Regions from separate parts of the Mesocryomonas fontinalis genome, predicted to be linked through region 2. Evidence: predicted binding sites of a transcription regulator. Region 2 holds the regulator's gene; the other holds the start of a gene.

Region 1 (5,311 bases), on a different contig from region 2:
ACCGGTCTGGGTGTTCGCCGGCCTCAACTTTCCGCTCGCTCTCAAGAGTGTTTCGCAGGCGCATTCTTTCCTGCTGGACACGCCCCGGCACCTTCGCGGCGCTGGCTATTCTGGCGCGGTGAACGCTTGCCTCGCGGCCTTGCGCAAGGAAGTCGATACCGAGACAGCCAGATGGGCTCTGACCGCATATGCCGATCGTAATGGCATCCTAATGCCGGAGGCCGACGATCTGGTCGCCATTAGCTTGACGTCCGCAAAACCCAACGCAGCAGCCTGACGGTTAGTAGTGCCCGGATACGAAAACGCCCTCACCGGGGGAGGACCGGTGAGGGCGTCATGCTGTGACCGCTGCGGTGGGAGGAACCGCTTGGTCTATCCGCGTCGGGTCTGGGAGGAACGACCGCCGCGAAACTTTGAATTCGTTAGCGCGCCGACTGACGGGCGAGCTCCGGAATGTCGAAGCGAGAGATGCCGAGGTCAGCAAGTTCGCGCTGCGAAAGACTGTTCAACTCGGCGGCCGTGTTGCGGACTTGGCGCCAGGTGTTGAAGCGGCGGGAAATGCTCATGGGACTATCCTTTAGATGGCGGCGGCTTTTCATCGGTGGAAGCCGTTCGGTTCGTTCATTCGACATCCAGAATATGGTCGTATCCCCGGCCAAGCAGTAGCGCCAAGAAGGCATAGGAGCCCTAGCATTCTTCGCTATGTCGTCGGCGCTGGTGAGCCTTGCAGCTAGGGAATATGCCTACCGAAGCACGGCGGCGGCCTCATCCGCTGCGCCACATTTCCACGACCGTCCGCCCATGACATGATTTCCAAAACGGGGGATGACATGAACTTCAAGACAACGGTCGAAGACAGCTTCACCAAGCACCAGGATCCCCGCGGGGATTGGCTGGTTAAGATCAACCTAAGCGGCCAGCTTCAGCCATCGATCTTCTGCCGTGACGAAGCGCACGCGGACACGGTGATCCGAGAGCAGAAGGCCAAGCGCCAGGTCTAGTTTTCGGGTGCCATCGTCGGCGGCGCTGCCCTGTGAGGATAGCGCCGCCTGGATGGGCACCTGCTACAGCGAGGCGACGGAACGGACCCAAAATGCCTCAGGCTGGTGATCGACTATCACCGATCAAGCGTGACTGTAGCTTGCCGGGAGCCGCAGAGGCATCGGCTTCCATGTCGACAAGCGTGCGCCAGGCTTTCGCTTCCATGGCAAGGGCTGTGTAGTGGAGAACTGCACGAGCACGCTCGCCTCTAGGGGTGCCATTGCAACGCCATTTCTGGTCCGCGTTGTCGTTCATAATGATCCCTTCGGATGATCGGGCACACCGACCGCTTCAGAACTCCTATCAAAGGAATGCGTCCTGACCGTGTGCCCTCCAAGAAGGAATTAGCTTCGAAAATCATCCTTATCGAAGCCAAATCGCCAAAGCCAAATGACCACATTCTGTCATTTGGCATTGTCCCTGTTTCGACGGGCTATTGCGGCATCTAACGTGTTTCCGACAGGGCGACGCTCGTTGGGGTCATTGGCGTAGGGCAGGCTTTCGATCGCGTCCTCGACCTCATGCCGAAGCCAGATCAAGCGGGTGCCGATCTTGCGCGGTGGCGGCACTTTCCCTTGGGCCACTAGGCTGTCGAACAGCGATACGCCGATGCCGATGTGGTGCGCCGCCTGAACCCGCGACATTCCGAATGCGGGCGTTCCGATAATCGGCTTCGCCATCACTGTCCGCTTCCTTTTCTGCAATCTGTCACCCAATCGGGTGATTGTGCGCCGCAATATCCATGGCAGCCTGCTGCGCGAGATCGGGGATATGGAGCGCTCGGTGATTGCCCTTACACTTTTCGTTTGCCTGCATACCTCCCCCGATGCCTGTCGCCCTGAGCGTGTACCCTTCGACGGTTCGTTGATGAGCTGCACCATGTTCGGACAGGCCGTCGCCGCGGAATGGATTTCTACCCATCCAAAATACAGGCTGAAGAAGTTCACGTGCGGAATAAGGCCGCTGCCTTCAGCCTGAAACCAGAGGGCTTCCCTTGCTGCCATAGGCCTCCAAATGCCTTGCAATGTGCAATCTCTACAGCATCACCAAGGGCCAGAGCGCCATTCTTGAGTTCACGCGGGCGATGCGGGATCGAGCGGGCAACATGCCGCCTATGCCTGGCATCTTTCCCGACTACCCGGCACCGATCGTCCGCACCGTCGATGGCGAGCGCGAATTGTCGATGGTTCGGTGGGGAATGCCGAGCTCGTCCCAGGCGCTGTTCCAGGCGACGAAGAAGCGTGCTGATAAGCTCGAGGCGAAGGGCAAACCATACGACTTCCCCGCCTTGCTGAAGGCCGAGCCGGACGCCGGCACCACCAACATCAGGAACACTGCGTCGAAGCACTGGACGCGCTGGCTCGGCCCAGTAAACCGATGCCTGGTGCCCTTCACGTCCTTCAGTGAGTGGGATGCCGCGGCCAAGGAGCCCGTCTGGTTCGCCGCCGGAGTCGATCGGCCGCTTATGGCCTTCGCCGGCATCTGGACGACCTGGACGTCTGTCAGGAAGGCGCGGGAAGGCGAGGTTACGGTCGACTGCTTCGGCTTCCTCACCACCGAGCCTAACCCGACTGTCGGCGCCGTTCACCCCAAAGCAATGCCCGCAATCCTCACTACGGCCGAGGAACTGGACGTGTGGATGCGAGCGGACTTGTCCGAGGCAAAAGCGCTGCAGAGGCCACTGCCGGAAGGCGCGTTGGAGATTGTTGCCCGGAGCAGAAGAGTGACGGGGGAGACCCGCCAAGCAGCACATAAACCGCGGGCCTATCACAAAAGGGGAGTTCGCCGCCTACACCCTAGCCCAGGTTGCCGTGCAGTTCTGTCGGGAAGGTGGATGGGATAGACAGGACCCAGGCGGTTTCCGCTGGGGATCGTATAAAATTGCAGGCTGAAGCGGCGCTTATGCCGCGATCGTTTTAACGAGATCGATTAAGCGACTTTTTATTTGCTCATCTGAGATATTTGCAAATGCTTGGTTTAGACGCTGCCCCTCCGGGGTCCGGACGAACGACACGATTTCGTTTTCCGAGCAAAAACCCGCTGAGTTTGTCGTTCCGCTCTAATTAAGGAAAAGGCCTACGAGTTCTATATTAAGGATCACAGAGATCTGGTGAAGCTTACTTGCGCTTACGCGGTTTGCCCCTTTTTCAGATTTTTGAACCTGCTGGAATGTTACGCCGATTTTTTCGGCGAGCGTTGTCTGGCTCATGCCAAGAGCTCTGCGGCGCTCCCTTATCCTTGCGCCAACACCGGCATCAACAAGCGCGTCGTCTAACCCAGTCACGTCGACCATCTTGTAAGCGATCCCTGCATTACATTAGTGCAATATCGTACAAATCTTCTGCCTACAAGACTTGCTTACCGATGCCCTGGCTTCCTAACGTTCGAGGGTCGACGTGCCGGCACATGCTCAGGACCAAGTGCTCGGCCAGGAGTCTCGCGGAGCGACGTCGTGAAGGTTCCGAACCCACTAGCGAAGAGCAGGCCGCGGAAGCCGAAAATCAGCCGCGGCAAACCGCCACCCGTTGACCGAACCTGTGATTATGTTCCCTATCCGTTCCTTTCGGGTGACGTTTCGAGAGGGAAATAGGAATGCTGGCGCGGGTGCGAATTGAAGCTGAGATCATAATCCCGATCTTCAGCTACGGCCTTTGCGCCGGGTTTCCGTCGCCTGCGGACGACTTCATCGACGAGGGCATAGATCTCACCCGCCTGATCGTCCGGAACCCGCCGGCTACATTCCTCTGGAAGGTCGACGGCCATTCGATGCGCGATGCCGGGATCTATGACGGCGATCTGCTCGTCGTGGACCGCAGCCTGACACCACGGCATGGCGACGTGGTGGTTGTCATCGTGCACGGCGAGCGCAGCCTGAAGCGCCTCCACCTCGATGGCGCCCGCCCGCGCCTCTCTTTCGAGAACAGCGACATGCCGGCGTTTGATCTACCGGAAATCGCCGACGTGGAGATCTGGGGCGTGGCCCGCTGCAACGTCCATTGGCTTCGCAAGCCGGTGTCTCGCAAATGACCGGCCGCGTCCTCGCCCTGATCGACGGCAACAGCTTCTACTGCTCCTGCGAACGCGTCTTCGATCCGAAGCTGGCCACCCGTCCCGTCATCGTCCTGTCCAACAACGATGGGTGCGCCGTTGCGAGAACCGTCGAGGCGAAAGCCCTGGGCATCCGCATGGGAGGGCCCTTCTTCAAGATCCGCGACCTTTGCCGGGACGAGGGCGTGGCCGTCTTCTCATCGAACTACACGCTGTATGGCGACATGTCGGCGAGGATGAACTCGATCTACCGGGCATGGGCGCCCGACGTCGAAATCTACTCGATCGACGAGAGCTTCCTCGACCTCACCGGCTTCACCCGGCGGGATCTCGTCGAATACGGCCGCGACCTCCGATCGACGGTGCTGAAATGGACTGGCGCCCCCACCTGTGTCGGCCTCGGCCCGACGAAGACGCTGGCGAAGCTTGCGAACCACATTGCCAAGAAGAACCTCGAGCTCGGTGGCGTGTGCGACCTGACGGACGAGGCGTCCCGATCGACATGGATGTCGAAGGTCGATGTCGGCGAGGTGTGGGGGATCGGCCCAGCCTCGGAGCGGAAGCTGATCGGCATCGGCGTCGAGAAGGTCTCCCAGTTGCGGGACCTCGACCTCACCCTGGCCCGCCGGCTCCTGTCTGTCGTCGGTGAGAGGACCGTGTTGGAACTGCGGGGAGTGCAGTGCCTGGCGCTAGAGCACGTCGCCCCACAGCGGAAAGGCTGCGCGGTGACGAGATCCTTCGGCAGGCCCGTGACGACGCTGGCGGGCATCCTGGAGGCCGTGTCGGCCTATGCGACCAGAGCCGGCGAGAAGCTGCGCCGCCATGGCCTGGAAGCCTCGCACCTGTCGGTCTTCATGCATACGTCCGAGTTCAATCCACGGGACCCACGCTATTCCGCCTCGACGACGGTGCATTTGCCGGAAGCGTCAAACGATACCCTTGATCTCATCCGAGCCGCCCAGCGGGGCGCCAAGGCGATCTATCGGGAAGGATACCGGTACGCGAAGGCTGGCATCATCATGGACGACCTCATTCGCGCCGGCACTGTACCGAGGCCGCTTTTCGATCGCCGGGACCGCGAGCAGTCCGACAGGCTGATGGGTGTGATCGATGCCGTGAACGGAAGGTTCGGCCGCGGGACCATTGCTCCTGCAGCTGCTGGCATCCGGCAGCAATGGGCGACGAAGTTCGACATGCGGTCGCCACGCTACACAACGAGGAT
Region 2 (5,311 bases):
TCGCGCTCCCCTCATCGGCCTGCCGGCCACTTCTCCCCGGAGGGGCGAAGAAGGCGGCTTTGGCGTGGCGGCAGGGGCGCTGCCCGCGCCAGATACCGAGGGGGGCGATTGGCGTCTTCTCCCCTCGGGGGAGAAGGTCGCGGCAGCGGGATGAGGGGCGGCACCGGCGGAGGGCGCAGAGGATGCTGCCGCGGGCGGGCGTTCGCGCTCCCCTTATCGGCCTGCCGGCCACTTCTCCCCGGAGGGGCGAAGAAGGCGGCTTTGGCGTGGCGGCAGGGACGCTGCCGGCGCTCGATACTGAGAGGGGCGGTTGGCTTCTTCTCCCCTGCGGAGAGAAGGTCGCGGCAGCGGGATGAGGGGGCGGCGGCGGAGGAGGGCGCGGTGGATGTTGCGATGGGCGGGCGTTCGCGGCCCCCTCATCGGCCTGCCGGCCACTTCTCCCCGGAGGGGCGAAGGAGGCGGCTTTCGCGTCGCGGCAGGAGCGCTGCTGGCGCTTGATACTGTGGGGGCGATTGGCGCCTTCTCCCCTGCGGGGAGAAGGTCGCGGCAGCGGGATGAGGGGGCGGCACAGGCGGAGGGCGTGGTGGATGCTGCCATGGGCGGGCGTTCGCGCCCCCCTCATCGGCCTGCCGGCCACTTCTCCCCGGAGGGGCGAAGGAGGCGGCTTTGGCGTGGCGGCTTGCGCGCTGCCAGCGCTCGATACTGAGAGGGGCGGTTGGCGTCTTCTCCCCTGCGGGGAGAAGGTCGCGGCAGCGGGATGAGGGGGCGGCGCGGGGATTGCGGGCGGGTGCCCTGCAACGCGGCTGGAGAGCCTGCGCCGGCCTTGTCAGTACTTGCGGATCAGGCCGACGAGCTTGCCCTGGACCTTGATGCGATCGGAGCCGAAGCTGCGGGTCTCGTAGGCGGGGTTGGCGGCCTCGAGCGAGATGGTGTCGCCGCGGCGGCGGAAGCGCTTGAGGGTTGCCTCCTCGTCGTCGACCAGCGCCACGACGATCTCGCCGCCTTGCGCGGTATCGCCCCGGCGGATGACGACGGTGTCGCCGTCGAGGATGCCGGCCTCGATCATCGAATCGCCCTTCACCTCCAGCGCGTAATGCTCGCCGCCGCCGAGCATGTCCGGCGGCACGAAGATCTGGCTGCCGCTCTGCTGGATCGCCGAGATCGGCACACCGGCGGCGATGCGGCCCATCAGCGGGATTCCGACCGGTTCGCTGTCGTTGGCGGCCGGGCGAATGCGCTTGGGCAAGGGGTCGACGGACGTCTCGGAGCTGGGCTCGCGGCGGGCCGTGGCCGGCTCGGCGTCGACGCTCTTCGCCTTGGCCGGCGCGACCGAATCCGGCAGCTTCAGGACTTCCAGCGCCCTGGCCCGGTTTGGCAGCCGGCGGATGAAACCGCGCTCTTCCAGCGCCGTGATCAGCCGGTGGATGCCGGATTTCGAGCGCAGATCCAGCGCATCCTTCATCTCGTCGAAGGACGGCGGCACGCCCAATTCCTGCAATCTCCCATGGATGAACATCAGGAGATCGTGCTGCTTGCGCGTCAGCATTTCCGGCGATCCTTGTTAAAACAAAACCTGAACAAAGCTATCTGTTCTAGTTGTGTTCTGCAAGGGCCGGAAGCTTAGTCGAGCGCGATGTAGCGGCAGGAATCGCCGGATTTGGCCGGCGGCGCATGGGGTTCGCGCAGGAGCAGCACATCGGCGCGGGCATAGACCGACAGCAGCGACGAATCCTGGCGCCCGAAAGGCGTGACGATCGGCACCACCGCCTGCGATTCGCCGAGCGTCGCCCGGATGAAGTCGGCGCGCTGGTCGTTCGCCGGCATGTCGGTGCCGAGGATCGCCTCGCGGTAGAGCGGGCTCGCCGGGGCGCCGCTGAGGGCGTGGACCAGCGGCTTCAGGAACAGCGTGGCGGCAACCATCGAGGAGGCGGGGTTGCCGGGGAGGCCGATCAGCCGGGTGCGGCCGATGCGGCCGGCCATCAGCGGCTTGCCCGGCCGCATCGCGACCTTCCAGAAGTCGAGCGCGACGCCGCGGGCGGCGAACACCTTGCCGACGAGGTCGTGGTCGCCGACCGAGGCGCCGCCGATAGTGACGAAGATGTCGACGGCGTCCGTCACGGCGCGGTCGAGCAAGCCGCCGATGACGGCCTCGTCGTCTGGCGTAATGCCGTAGTCGAGCGCCTCGCCGCCGGCGGCCTCGACCATGGCGGCGACCCCGAAAGTGTTGGAGGCGACGATCTGCGAGGGCCCGACCGGCTCGCCGGGCATGACCAGCTCGTCGCCGGTGGCAAGGATCGCCACGCGCGGACGGCGCAGCACGCTCACCATCGGATGGCCGCCGCTGGCCGCCAGCGCGATCGTGCCGGCGCCAAGGCGCGTGTTCGCCTGGATGAGGATGTCGCCCGCGGTAAAGTCGGCGCCGGCCTTGCGGATGTGGCGGCCGCGCACGGCCGGCTCCAGCGGCAGCATGGTGGTGACCGTGGGCCGCTCGGCGTTCTCCTGGATGAGGATCGCGTCGGCCCCGTCCGGCACCGGCGCGCCGGTGAAGATCCTGACGGTCTCGCCCGGGCCGACGCCGCCGTCGAAGGCGCGCCCGGCGGCCGATTCGCCGATGAGCGTCAGCGGCTGGAAAGGGCCGGCCGTATCGTCCGCCCGCACCGCGTAGCCGTCCATGGCGGAGGCGTCGAAGTCGGGCTGGGTGCGCAAAGCGGGCAAGTCGGCGGCGATGATGCGGCCGCGCGCGGCGCGCAGCGGCACGGTCTCGGTCTCCGTCACCGCGACGGCATCCTGCATCAGCGCGGCGAAGGCGTCGGCGACGGAGATCATGCCGACCAGTCGCCGGAACGGCCGCCGGATTTGGCAAGCACGCGAATCGCCGAGATCTGCATGCCGCGGTCCACCGCCTTGGCCATGTCGTAGATGGTGAGGCAAGCGACGCTGACGGCGGTCAGCGCCTCCATCTCAACGCCGGTCTTGCCGCTGAGGCGGACCGTCGCGGTGACGCGCAGGCCCGGCAGAGCCGGCTCGGCGGCGATGTCGACGGCGATCTTCTCCAGCATCAGCGGATGGCAGAGCGGGATGAGGTCCGCGGTCTTCTTCGCCGCCATGATGCCGGCGAGGCGCGCGACGGCGATGACGTCGCCCTTCTTGGCGCCGCCGGCCTCGATCAGCGCCAGCGTTTCCGGCAGCATCAGCACCAGCCCCTCGGCGCGGGCCTCGCGCACGGTCTCGGCCTTGTCGCCGACATCCACCATGGTGGCGGCCCCGGTGGCATCGAGATGGGTGAGGCCGGTCATGCGGCCGTTCCGGCGGTCGCCAGCGTGGCGGCAGCGGGGCGGGCGAGAAGGGCGCGCGTGGCGCCCTCGACGTCGGCCTGGCGCATCAGGCTTTCGCCGACGAGGAAGGTGGCGATGCCGACGCGGCCGAGCCGGGCGCAGTCCGCCGGGGTGAAGATGCCGCTCTCGCCGACGAGGATGCGGTCGTCCGGCACGAGCGCCGACAGTCGCTCGGCGGTGGAGATGTCGGTCTCAAAGGTCCGCAGATTGCGGTTGTTGACGCCGAGGAGCGGCGAGCGAAGTTTCAGCGCACGCTCGGTTTCGGCCTCGTCGTGCACTTCGATGAGCACGTCCATGCCGAGGTCCATCGCCACCGCCTCGAGCTCGGCCGCACAGCCGTCGTCGATCGCGGCCATGATCAAGAGGATCGCGTCGCCGCCCCAGGCGCGGGCCTCGAACACCTGGTAGGCGTCGAACATGAAATCCTTGCGCAGCGCCGGCAAGGAGCAAGCGGCGCGGCCCTCGGTGAGGAAGCTCGGCTGGCCCTGGAAGGACGGGGTGTCGGTGAGGATGCTGAGGCAAGCGGCGCCGCCGCGCTCATAGGCACCTGCGAGAGCTGGCGGGTCGAAATCGGCGCGGATCAGCCCCTTCGACGGGCTGGCCTTCTTGATCTCGGCGATGAGGGCGACGTCGCCGGCCGCGTGCTTGCGGCGGATCGCCTGCGTGAAGCCGCGCACCGGGTCGGCGGCGCGGGCAAGGGCTTCCAGTTCGGCCAGCGGCAGGCGCGCCTTGGCGGCGGCGATCTCCTGGAGCTTGTAGGTCTCGATCGCCTTCAGGATGTCGGTCATGCCGGTTCTCCGATGCGCTGGGTGACGCCGATCAGCCGGTCGAGCGCCGCGCGCGCCTTTCCGGTATCGACCGAAAGGCTGGCGGCGCCAAGGCCTTCGGCAAGGTCGGCGGCATGTCCTGACATCACCAGCGCGCCGGCGGCGTTGAGAAGGCAGATGTCGCGGTAGCCGCCGGGAGCGCCGTCGAGGACGCCGCGAAGCTTTTCCGCATTGTGCACGGCATCGCCGCCGCGGATTTCCGACAGGTCGGCGCGGGCAAGCCCGAACTCTTCCGGCTCGATCGCAAAGCGGGAGATGACCCCGTCGCGGAGGGTGACGATGTCGGTCCGGCCGCAGACGGTCATCTCGTCGAGGCCATCGCCGTAGACGATCCAGGCGTTCCGTGTGCCGAGCGCCTTCAGCGTCTCGGCAATCGGCTGCAGCCACTGCTCGGCGAACACGCCGACGAGGAGGTTCTGGACGCCGGCGGGGTTGGCGAGGGGGCCGAGCAGGTTGAAGATCGTGCGCGTGCCGAGTTCGACCCGGCTCGGGCCGACGAAGCGCATGGCGGCATGGTGTGTCGGCGCGAACATGAAGCCGAGACCGGCCTCGGCGATGACGGCGGAGATTTGCGCCGGGGTCAGGTCCACCTTGACGCCGAGCGCCATCAGGACGTCGGCGGAACCGGAGCGCGAGGAGAGCGCGCGGTTGCCGTGCTTGGCGACGGTCAGGCCGCAGCCGGCGAGCACGAAGGCCGCACAGGTCGAAACGTTCAGCGTGCCGGCATGGTCGCCGCCGGTGCCGACGATGTCGATGGCGTCGTCGGGCGCCGTCACCGTCGCCATGTTGGCGCGCATCACCGAGACCGCCCCGGCGATCTCGTCGACGGTCTCGCCGCGGACCCGCAGCGCCATCAGGAAGCCGCCGATCTGCGACGGCGTCGCCTCGCCCGACATCATCACGCCAAAGGCGGCCTCGGCCTCGGCGCGGCTCAGCGCTTCGCCGCCCGCCACCTTCGCGATGTAGGGCTTCAGCGTCTGGCTCATTGCGGCATGGCCTGCGCCGCCTGGATCGCCGCTGGGTAGGAGACGACCTTGTAGGCATCCTGCAGCACGTTGACGTAGCTCTGGACGATGTCGGACTTCATCAGCGACGCGAGCTGGCCGTCCTGGTCGGCGGGGAAGCTTGCCAGCGGATCGAGCGGCGGGG

What was found. Region 2 encodes LexA, which represses DNA repair genes until DNA is damaged. Its sites were predicted from a motif close to TGTTCNNNNTGTGTTCNG; they were not measured.
Region 1: the regulator LexA is predicted to act here: its motif matches at 3,586-3,603, upstream of ACZL02_RS16980 (LexA family protein).

The regions. Positions count from the first base shown of each region.
Region 1 is NZ_JBUZWG020000006.1:366,386-371,696, forward strand. Features, by position in the region: gene ACZL02_RS16950 (DUF982 domain-containing protein) at 1-277, shown strand, start outside; gene ACZL02_RS16955 (DUF1127 domain-containing protein) at 423-566, opposite strand; gene ACZL02_RS16960 (hypothetical protein) at 831-1,001, shown strand; gene ACZL02_RS16965 (helix-turn-helix transcriptional regulator) at 1,446-1,721, opposite strand; gene ACZL02_RS16970 (SOS response-associated peptidase) at 2,066-2,884, shown strand; partial or broken gene ACZL02_RS16975 (helix-turn-helix domain-containing protein) at 2,942-3,334, opposite strand; gene ACZL02_RS16980 (LexA family protein) at 3,634-4,068, shown strand; gene ACZL02_RS16985 (Y-family DNA polymerase) at 4,065-5,311, shown strand, end outside.
Region 2 is NZ_JBUZWG020000002.1:92,133-97,443, forward strand. Features, by position in the region: gene lexA (transcriptional repressor LexA) at 827-1,546, opposite strand; gene ACZL02_RS05610 (molybdopterin molybdotransferase MoeA) at 1,621-2,835, opposite strand; gene moaC (cyclic pyranopterin monophosphate synthase MoaC) at 2,823-3,296, opposite strand; gene trpC (indole-3-glycerol phosphate synthase TrpC) at 3,293-4,123, opposite strand; gene trpD (anthranilate phosphoribosyltransferase) at 4,120-5,148, opposite strand; gene ACZL02_RS05630 (peptidylprolyl isomerase) at 5,145-5,311, opposite strand, start outside.